Linked DNA regions of Thermogutta terrifontis. The protein of the gene in region 1 interacts with the protein of each later gene in a pairwise test. Links are inferred from orthologs where the notes say so. Each region holds a gene or a part of one and is shown in the gene's direction. Other genes may lie near its edges.

Evidence for each region. The genes of interacting proteins can lie anywhere in the genome.
Region 2: the proteins of ligA (region 1) and leuS interact in binary tests that used the Escherichia coli proteins (3 or more experiments, as listed by UniProt). The link is inferred for Thermogutta terrifontis from one-to-one orthologs.

Annotation. Positions count from the first base shown.
Region 1 is NZ_CP018477.1:4,700,156-4,705,013, forward strand. Bases 1,114-4,093 are described here. They hold ligA (NAD-dependent DNA ligase LigA), read left to right. Parts: upstream 1,114-1,587; coding sequence 1,588-3,600; downstream 3,601-4,093. Other genes in these bases: THTE_RS17410 (cupin domain-containing protein), read left to right, coding at 1,114-1,365; THTE_RS17420 (glycosyl hydrolase), read right to left, coding at 4,045-4,093. Outside these bases: THTE_RS17395 (hypothetical protein), read right to left, coding at 1-124; THTE_RS17400 (hypothetical protein), read right to left, coding at 384-578; more of THTE_RS17410, read left to right, coding at 982-1,113; more of THTE_RS17420, read right to left, coding at 4,094-4,858. UniProt on the Escherichia coli protein: DNA ligase that catalyzes the formation of phosphodiester linkages between 5'-phosphoryl and 3'-hydroxyl groups in double-stranded DNA using NAD as a coenzyme and as the energy source for the reaction.
Region 2 is NZ_CP018477.1:1,348,589-1,353,850, forward strand. What follows is about bases 850-4,233. They hold leuS (leucine--tRNA ligase), read left to right. Parts: upstream 850-1,165; coding sequence 1,166-4,033; downstream 4,034-4,233. Other genes in these bases: THTE_RS05085 (NAD-dependent epimerase/dehydratase family protein), read right to left, coding at 4,098-4,233. Outside these bases: THTE_RS05075 (OmpH/Skp family outer membrane protein), read right to left, coding at 52-753; more of THTE_RS05085, read right to left, coding at 4,234-5,108.

The DNA of each region.
Region 1 (4,858 bases):
GACACGTCAGTCGCCGCAAAGCCGGGTAGCCGCTGGCGTCGAAACGCCTTCTGGCAAGCAACTCGAATTTCCTGGTGCCCACTTCCTGATCACCCGCCGGAGACGGATCCCTCAAAGAGTCCATAGCGTCCTCCCGCAAGCCAGGGAGCTCGTTATACAACCGATCCCTCCATCCCCTAGGCGGGACTCCTTTCCCTGCCAATCCCAAAGTTCTGCTGTGAAATGACGGACAGCAGGCCCCCAAGCGCCACCAAACACTCCCGGGTGACACGGGGCCAGCCGACCGAAACCGTGCGTTTCGATCGCGCCGGGCAGAAGCCCTAGCAACCGCCTCGAAAGGGGACGCGAGAGCTATCTCCTCCGCGCTGCCCGGCTGGCCTCAATCACGCCTGCCGAGACGATGGCCGCGATTGCTGTTCGAGGCGGATCAACGTGGTGACGATCGGCGTCCCATTGGGAAGCGGCTGATCCGGGCGAAGCCCCATCAGCGACTTAAGTCGCTGGATAACCCTTTCCCGGCCAGCCTCCGACCGCAACTCTCGCAGGATCTCTTCCCGACGCTGTTTGAGGTCTGCCATCGAGGAAGCCTCCATTCCCGCAATGCGAGAGGGGTTCCCTCAAGACGGACCACCAGGTATCGCCCGAAAACGCTCTAGACCTTGTTACAACGATCCTCTAAAAATCTGAGACGGAAAAATTGCTTCTTCGATGTTCGGTTCTGTCTCATAAATCGGCCCATATCTCCGAAAACTTTACCCAGCCCACCCCGTTGCCAGTTTTTCCGATGCGTTGTTATCGTCTGTGACACCGCCATTGAAAGACGGTTCGGTTCCCGCGCGTTTATAATGCACTGAAGCGACTGAACGGTGGGCGACTCCCCCGCGAGGAAGCGTCGGGAACAGCAGTCTGGTGCGAGCGAATACCGTGGCGGAGTTTACCGTGACCTTCAGCCCGGGTTGCACCCAATCAGGGAGACATTCCATGAAAGTTGTGCATTTTGAAGAAATTCCGCTCCAGGATGTGACGATGGAGGGCGCTCAGGGGTGCAAAATCCGCTACCTCATCGGAGAGCCCGATGGCGCGCCCAATTTCACGATGCGCCAGTTCGAGGTGGCCCCCGGCGGACACACCCCCCACCATCAGCATCATTACGAACATGAGGTGTTTGTGCTCTCGGGGCACGGAGTCGTCATTCAAAACGGCCGGGAATTCCCAATTGGGCCGGGATCGGTCGTGTTTGTCCCCGGAGGCGTTCCCCATCAGTTCCGCAATACCGGTCATGAACCGCTACGGTTCTTGTGTCTCATCCCCAACGCCGTGCGGGGTGGGGCGGTTTCATGCGTGGTGGCCTGCGGGTGTGATTAACTTCCTACACGGCTCGTGCGATGTATCGTCGGGCAGCGGGCCTTTGCTCGCAACAAAGTTTCGGCTGCATCGTGACACCGCTTTTATCCATCGCCGCTGCTTGCTACAGTGTCTCTTGCGTCTGACCGCGGTGTGACGGTTGTTCTCTTTTGTGATGGTTTTCAATCCACGTCACGTCTCCATTCCGATAGGCAAAGATCGCCAGCAGGAAAAGGGTGCCCTATGAGCGAGAATGTGGCGGAAGAAATCCAGCGTCTCCGCGAACTGATTCGCTACCACGATTACAAGTACTACGTGGAGGCCTCGCCCGAAATCTCGGACCTGGAATACGATCGCCTGATGCAGCGGCTTCGGGAACTCGAGGAAGCGCACCCGGAACTGATCACCCCGGATAGTCCCACGCAGCGTGTGGGGGAGCAGCCGATCGAATCGCTCCAGCAGGTCCCGCACCGCGTGCCCATGCTGTCGATCGAGAACACCTACAGTGCCCAAGAGGTGCGAAATTTCGCGCAGCGGGTCCAGAAGCTCCTCAATGGCGAGCCGGTGGAATGGGTCGTGGAGCCGAAAATCGATGGGGTGGCGGTGGCTATCCACTACGAAAATGGGCGACTTGTGCGGGGGGTGACGCGGGGCGACGGATTTGTGGGAGATGATGTGACCCACAACATCCGCACCGTCCGCGGGGTTCCCCTGCGGCTGCTGGGAAAAGGACATCCCCCCATGGTCGAAATCCGCGGGGAGGTGTACATGACCAACTCCGACCTCGTCAAACTCAACGAGGAGCAGAAAAAACGTGGTGAGCCGCTCTTTGCCAATCCGCGCAACGCTACCGCGGGGAGCATCCGACTTCTCGATCCCCGGATATGCGCTCAGCGGCGACTGCGGTTCATCTGTCACGGGCTGGGGTATTCCGAGGGGTTTGATGTCAAGACGCACATGGAGTTTCTGGAGAAGGTCAAGGGTTGGGGAGTTCCCATCCCGCCGGGAGTCGCCTGTTTTGACGATATCGAAAAAGCCATTGCTTACTGCGAAGAGCAGATCGAGCACCTCCATGAGCTGGACTTCGAAATCGACGGCCTCGTCCTCAAGGTGAACCGCTTCGATCAACGCGAGCGGCTGGGCGCCACAGCGAAAAGCCCGCGGTGGGTCATGGCCTACAAGTTTGAGAAGTATGAGGCCAAAACGCGGGTGCTGCAAATCCGCGTGCAGGTGGGAAAGACGGGAATTGTCACGCCGGTGGCCGACCTCGAACCGGTGCTTCTGGCGGGGACCGTCGTGGCCCATGCCAGCCTCCATAACGCCGACGAAATCGAGCGTAAGGATGTCCGCGTTGGCGATGTCGTGGTGGTCGAAAAGGCAGGCAAAATTATCCCCCATATCGTGCGGGTGGAAAAGCATGAACGCACACGCCCCTTGCCTAAATTCAAATTCCCCACGCACTGTCCTGAGTGCAACACGCCGTTGGTGCGGGATGAAGGCGGGGTCTACATTCGCTGTCCCAACCACGAATGCCCGGCACAAATTAAAGAGCGGCTGCGGTATTACGCCAGCCGCGATGCCATGGATATCGAGGGGTTGGGGGAAAAGCTGATCGATCAGCTTGTGGAAAAGGGGCTTGTCCGCAGCTATGCCGATCTGTATCATCTGACCAAGGATCAACTGGTGAAACTGGAACGCATGGGGGAAAAGTCGGCCACGAAGTTGCTCAAGAATATCGAGGAAAGCAAGAACCGTGGACTGGCCCGCCTGCTAGCAGCCCTGGCCATTCGGCATGTGGGAACGAAGGTGGCGGCCATTCTGGCGCGGCATTTTCGCAGTATGGACCGCCTTCGCCAGGCGACTGTGGAAGAGCTTTCACAGATCAACGAAATTGGCCCCATCATCGCACGGAGTGTCTATGACTTTCTGCACAGCGAGCGTGGTCAGCACATCATCGAGGAACTCCGCCGCTGCGGTGTCAAGATGACCGAGGACGTCCCGGAGGAGTCCGCCCCCAAGCCGCTTGCGGGCAAGACCATCGTGGTGACGGGAACGCTCAAAAACTACAGCCGGCAAGAGATCGAGGAACTCATCGAACGGCTGGGCGGCCATGCGGCTTCCAGTGTCTCGCGGAACACAGATTTTGTGCTTGTGGGGGAAAACCCCGGCAGCAAGCTGGATAAGGCGCGGGCCCTTGGTGTTCCCACGATCACCGAAGAGCAATTCGAGGCCATGATCGGCAAGCGGCCGGGATGACGGCCTGCCCGAGTCCGGCGTATGCCTCATCCCTTGCCGCTCTTTCTCCGCTGCTGGGGAGGCAGACCACCGCACAGGTCCGTGCGGAGCCGAGATTCAGCCCGGAGGGAGATGCCTTCGAAGGGGCGTGCTCGTCACGTCCATACGTGGAGGGACGTGCTTGTCACGTCCGCCATTTCACGCTCGATCACCCATTTTCCCATTCACCGGGCACGACAAGCGTGCCCCTCCGACCCTTTCCGGAGGGACGTGCCTGTCACGTCCGGCGTTCTCCTGATTACGCGGTAGGGGCAATTCATGACTTGCCCCTACAACACATTGTGCCCGTGGTACGCCGTAGGTTTTTCCCAAAGGCCACTGGTCGGGCGATTCAAGAATCGCCTCGACAACACGTTAACTGTGACTGTCTGTCATCTGGCAGTTTCGCAGAATCGGGCGAGCCTTTCATTCAAAAAGCTGCCTCTCCTCCGGCCTTTGGTATTCCAGCGAAATAAGCACCGGTACCCACTGACGAATTTGCACCGGTCCGAGGAGACCCGACGGCTGAAGCGGATCGTCCTTTTTCCACAATCGCCAGGTGGTGAAAGTTTGTCGGCCGGTGGGAGACGGCTCTCCGCGGAGCAGCCAATCGGGCCAGCGCTTGAGCGTTCCGTTTGGATTTCGTTCGGAATCCTCCGGCAGTTGTTCGTCTCCGATCATGCGGTTGATCCACAGGTTGGCGACCTCGATTTCCAGTGTATTCGCGCCCGGCGCGAGATGCTTTCCGATATTGATGCGATACGGCGGATGCCACAGAATCCCCACAGGCTTTCCGTTGACGGAGACCTGGGCCGCCACCTGCACCTCACCCAAGTCCAGCTCCACACTCCAGTTTTCTCGTGCGGGGCTTCGAGGCACGGACTCGACATATATTTCCGTGGAATACACGGCCCGGCCTGAATAGTAGCGGTACTCGGGCTCCGGGAACTCCGTCCATGAGATCAGCTTCTCCAGCGTGATCGACTTGGACTGAGGCGACCCCGGGAAGAACCGCAACTCCCATTTTCCAGAAAGCGAGGGGCAGGGAGGTAGTTGCGGGATTGTTAACGAAATTTCCCGGCCACGGGACGTTTTGATAGTGTATTTTCCCGGCTGGGAGACACCCAACTCACATCGCCCGACCGTAATCGGGAGCAGTTTCACCGTCGGCTCCCGCACGGCCGCGCTGGGAAATTGGATTGTCTGAGGATCGGTCGCCTCGATATGCCCGGGCTGACCG
Region 2 (5,262 bases), 3.4 Mb from region 1 along the record:
ATCCAAGGGTTGACAGTTCTGCCGACAGACCAATCACCGCTGTTGCCACTCTCACCGCAAGGTGCCCGGAGTGGTTGGCCGAGGATAACCGCCCTGGTTGGGAACCACCGGCAACGAATTCGTGGAGGCAGATGTCGTCGCCGACTGAGCCCGGGCGTTAAGCCGCTGGAGGACTATGGGAGTCAGGTCCAGCTCGGGCGCTTTGTAGACGATCAGCTGGTTGATGTAGCGGAGGACATCGTCGGGCGAATTCGGATCGACCTCCTGACCGTTGAACCGCAGGACCATCACGATTCCGTTGGCCGCGGCGAGATACTGGATCTCGTTGACGATTTCCTGATACGTAGCGTAATGGAGCTTGGCTTCCCGCAGCAGGAATTCCTTGCGTTTCTTGATGACTTCCGCCTCAAAATCCTTTTGCCGCTTAACGAGAGTGTCATCAATTTGATTGTAAGTGGAAGATCCCGGCTGATGGTCCTTGAGTTGTTCGGCGAGCGCCTTAAGGGACTCCTGTTCCCGCTGGGCCCATTGCTCCACGGCAGCGGCTTCGGACCTCAAAGCACTCATTTCTTGCTTGAAGCGAAGGTGGTTTTTAAAGATGTACTCGATATCCACCACTGCGATATTGCGGACGGCCGAAGGCCGCACTGGAGTTGCAGGAGGTGCCACCTGTTGCGCAGCCAGTTGATAGACGAGAGTTCCACTGACACAGAGGAGTCCCGCTCCCAGCCAAAGCCAGTGCCTTTTCAACATGATCTTCCTCCTTGAAGTACTGTTGACGGTCGCTCCTGACCAAAAATCACTTCCTAAGAGTACCGATTTGCTTGCGACGCGTCGAGACCAGTTCCGAATTCTCAAAAGGCGAAAGTAAAAGGCCGGGAGAAACGAGACAGCTCATTCGGGTTCGGGGCCTGGCAGACGGGAAGCCGACCGCTGAATCGCTTCCCGAACCTTCCCTTTACCCCCGTTGCCCTCAGTCGTTAGAATCCACATTTCTGACGCATTTCCAGCAGAATTAAATCTTGCGTATTTGCCCAACTGCACCCCGATCAGAGGGGGGTATTTGCCACCGATATCGGGGTTCGGCGCTGAATAAATCGGCCGGCGACAGACGCCAGCCCATAAGGACTAACTCTACTGGCTGAATGACGCGAGGGACTGCCCTATGCCACGTTATAACCCGTCGATCATCGAGCCCAAATGGCAACGTTACTGGGAGGAAAACAAGACGTTTGCCTGTCCGCGGCTTCCCACCGGACCGAAGTTCTACGTGCTGGACATGTTCCCCTATCCGAGTGGCGAAGGGCTCCACGTGGGGCATCCCGAAGGTTACACGGCCACGGATATCATGGCCCGTTACGCCCGAATGAAGGGCAAGTGCGTGCTCCATCCGATGGGCTGGGACGCCTTTGGACTTCCCGCGGAACAGCATGCAAAACGGACTGGAGAGCATCCCCGAATAGCAACCTACCGCAATATCGCGAACTTCCGTCGGCAGCTTAAGATGATCGGCTTCAGTTACGATTGGGATCGGGAGTTCGCCACAACGGATCCAGACTATTTTCGCTGGACGCAGTACATTTTCTTAATCCTGTACGACACCTGGTACGACACCGAACAGCAGCGCGGACGGCCGATCAGCGAACTGCCCATTCCGGAAGAAATTGCCGCTCAGGGAGAGGATGCTATCGAGCGTTACCGCGATGAACACCGTCTCGCCTACCAATTGGAAGCTCCGGTGAATTGGTGTCCGGCTCTCGGCACTGTGCTGGCCAACGAAGAGGTGGTGGGAGGTGTCAGCGAGCGTGGCGGTTACCCGGTCATCCGCATCCCGTTACGGCAGTGGATGCTGCGGATCACGGCATATGCCGATCGCCTGGAAAAAGACCTTGATCTCCTCGATTGGCCAGAGAGCATCAAAACGCTTCAGAGAAACTGGATCGGCCGAAGTGTCGGAGCGGAGGTGGATTTCTTCATCGGGACGTTCTGGCAGCAGCCTGGCATTCCATCCCGCCGAGAATATGAGGGTTGGTGCCGCGATCGGGAGCTGGCCGGTTTTCCCAAGAAACCTGATGAAGCCTGCCTGCGGATATTCACCACTCGGCCTGATACTCTGTTCGGTGCGACCTATATGGTGATTGCCCCCGAGCATCCTTTTGTGGACCGACTCACCCTCCCCGAATACCGCGAGGCCGTCGAGGCCTATCGCGAACAGGCCGCCCGAAAAAGCGATCTCGATCGCACGGAACTGTCCAAGGAAAAGACCGGGGTCTTTACGGGATCGTATGCAATCAACCCGGTCAATGGCGAACTGATTCCCATCTGGATTGCGGACTATGTGCTGGCCACCTATGGAACAGGGGCGATCATGGCGGTGCCCGCCCATGACACCCGCGACTTTGAATTCGCCAAGCAATACAACTTGCCCATTATTCCCGTGGTCGATCCTGGTGACCGGCCGGGTGTCTCGCGGGAAGATGTGCTGGCCGGAAAGGTCGCGTTTGTGGAAGATGGTGTGGCGATCAATTCCGGACCGTACAACGGCCTGCCCACGGCCGAGTTCAAGAAAAGAATCACCGAAGACCTGGCGCGTCGCGGCCTGGGACGCGAGGCGGTCAATTATCGGCTGCGGGACTGGATCTTCAGTCGTCAGCACTTCTGGGGAGAACCGTTCCCCATTCTTCACGAACTCGACGACCAGGGGCGACCGACGGGACGCGTGCGACCGCTCTCCCCGGAAGAATTGCCGCTCGATCTGCCTGCCGACATGCCGTTCGATGCCAAGCACGAAACGCCTGAACCTCCCCTGGAGAAGGCTCCACCAGAGTGGCTGTATGTGACACGGGACGGAAAACGCTACAAACGCGAAACGAACACCATGCCGCAATGGGCGGGATCGTGCTGGTACTACCTGCGGTTCATCGATCCCAAAAATGATCGTGCCCTGGTGGATCCCGAACTGGAAAAGGCCTGGATGCCAGTCGACCTTTACGTGGGCGGAGCAGAGCATGCGGTGCTCCATCTGCTCTACGCGCGATTCTGGCACAAGGTCCTCTACGATCGGGGCCTGGTGAGCACGCCCGAGCCCTTCCAGAAGCTCGTCAATCAGGGCATGATCCTCGGCGAGCTGGAATACACAGGTTACCAGGACGAATCCGGAGCCTGGGTTAGTGAGGACGACATCGAAGAAATCGGCGAGATGCGATTTGTGGTGAAAGCCACACGCAAACCCGTGCGGCCGATCAAACTCCGCGCGGACCAGGTGGAAAAGCGGGGAGACGTTTTCGTCCTCAAAGAGAATCCTGCCATTCGCGTCGATGCCCGGGCGTATAAGATGTCCAAGAGCCGGGGCAATGTGGTCAATCCTGATGATATTGTTCGCGAGTACGGAGCCGATTCCTTGCGGCTTTACGAAATGTTCATGGGACCGCTCGAGTCCACGAAGCCGTGGAGTATGGAGGGCGTTCACGGTGTGCGTGGCTTCCTCGACCGTGTGTGGCGGATGATTGTGGATGAGCGGGCGGAAGAGGCACGGCTCAACCAGGCTGTTCAGGATGTAGAGCCTACCGAAGAGCAAAACCGCGTGCTCCACCGCACGATCAAAGCGGTGACCGAGGACGTGGAGCGAATGGAGTTCAACACCGCCATCGCCCGCATGATGGAATTTGTCAACTTCTTTCTCAAGCAAGAAGTGCGGCCGAAAAAGGTGATGGAGACCTTCGTATTGCTGCTCTCCCCGTTTGCGCCGCACATTTGCGAAGAATTGTGGCAGCTTCTCGGTCACAATCAAACGCTGGCCTACGAACCCTGGCCGGAGTATGATCCGGAACTCGTGCGGGAACGGCAGATCGAAGTGCCGATTCAGATCAACGGCAAACTTCGCGGACGGATCGTTGTCCCCCCGGACACCGACCAGGAAACCCTTGCAAAGCTCGCCCGGGCGGAGCCGCGGATCGCCTCTTTGCTGGAGGGGAAGGAGATTGTGAAGACGATCGTTGTGCCCGGGCGACTGGTTAATTTCGTAATCAAATAGGCCGCGGGAAGGTTATCAATTGGGAAATAGATGCCACGGGGGAGACGGCGTCCCGCACATCACCTCAGTCCCCCAAACTGATCGTCCGCATCGTGTCGCGGTGCGTGAGATACCAATTGACGCATCGCGCGATGCCTTCTTCGATGGGTACCATTGGCGCCCAGCCCAGGAGTTCTTTTGCTTTGTGGATATCCGCCCAGGTGGCGCGGACATCGGCCGGATGCGGCGGACGCCGCTCGATTTTCGCCTGTTTTCCCAGTTTTTCCGAAATCAGGCGAATCACGTGGTTCAGCTCCACGGAGCGATCGCCGCCCAGGTTGATGATCTCGTAGCCCAACGGGCGAAGGGCGGCGATGGTGCCCGCGGCAATGTCGTCCACATAGGTGAAGTCCCGTTTCTGCGTGCCGTCTCCGTACACGATGATCGGCTCGTCTTCCGCGATTTGACGGATGAAACGGAAGATGCTCATGTCTGGCCGGCCCGCTGGACCGTAAACCGTGAAGTACCGCAGCACCGTGACGTCCAGTTTGTGCAGGTAGTGATAGGTAAACGCCAAAGTCTCGGCCGCCTTTTTCGAGGCCGCATAGGGCGACAGCGGACGGTTGGTGTCGGCATCTTCACGATAGGGAACGGGATTGTGGGCCCCATAGAGGCTGGAAGTGGAGGCGAGGATGAATTTGCTGATCCCATAACGGCGGCAGAACTCTAAGAGGACCAGAGTTCCCGTGCAGTTGGCTTTGTAATAGACGGCTGGATTGCGAACGCTTGCCCGTACCCCCGCCCGGGCTGCCAGATTGATGACGGCCGATAAGGCAGGCTTGCCCGCCCTGGCAAACGCGTTTTCCACCTGTGCTTCATCTGAGATGTCGACTTGCTCGAAGCGAAACTGGGGGAATCTTTTCAGGTTATTCAGACGCCACTCTTTCAACCGCGGATCATAGGCGTCGTTGATCTCATCCCAGCCGAGCACTTCGTGGCCCTGTGCGAGCAGCATCTCGCAAACGCGGGAGGCGATAAAACCAGCACAACCCGTCACCAGATAGCGTTCGCCCATCGTCGCCACCTTTTCTTGCATGCCGTTGGAAGGCTCCTGTTACAGATGGTCTCTGAACCCCGCCGGCGCTCCCGGCACGTTCCGCGTCGGACGCAGCGCTTGGCCCACTGTGTTAAGCCAAAGCACCCTCTGTTGGGTGACGTGAGACAGCCGTCGGAACCGCTGTGACGGCGGT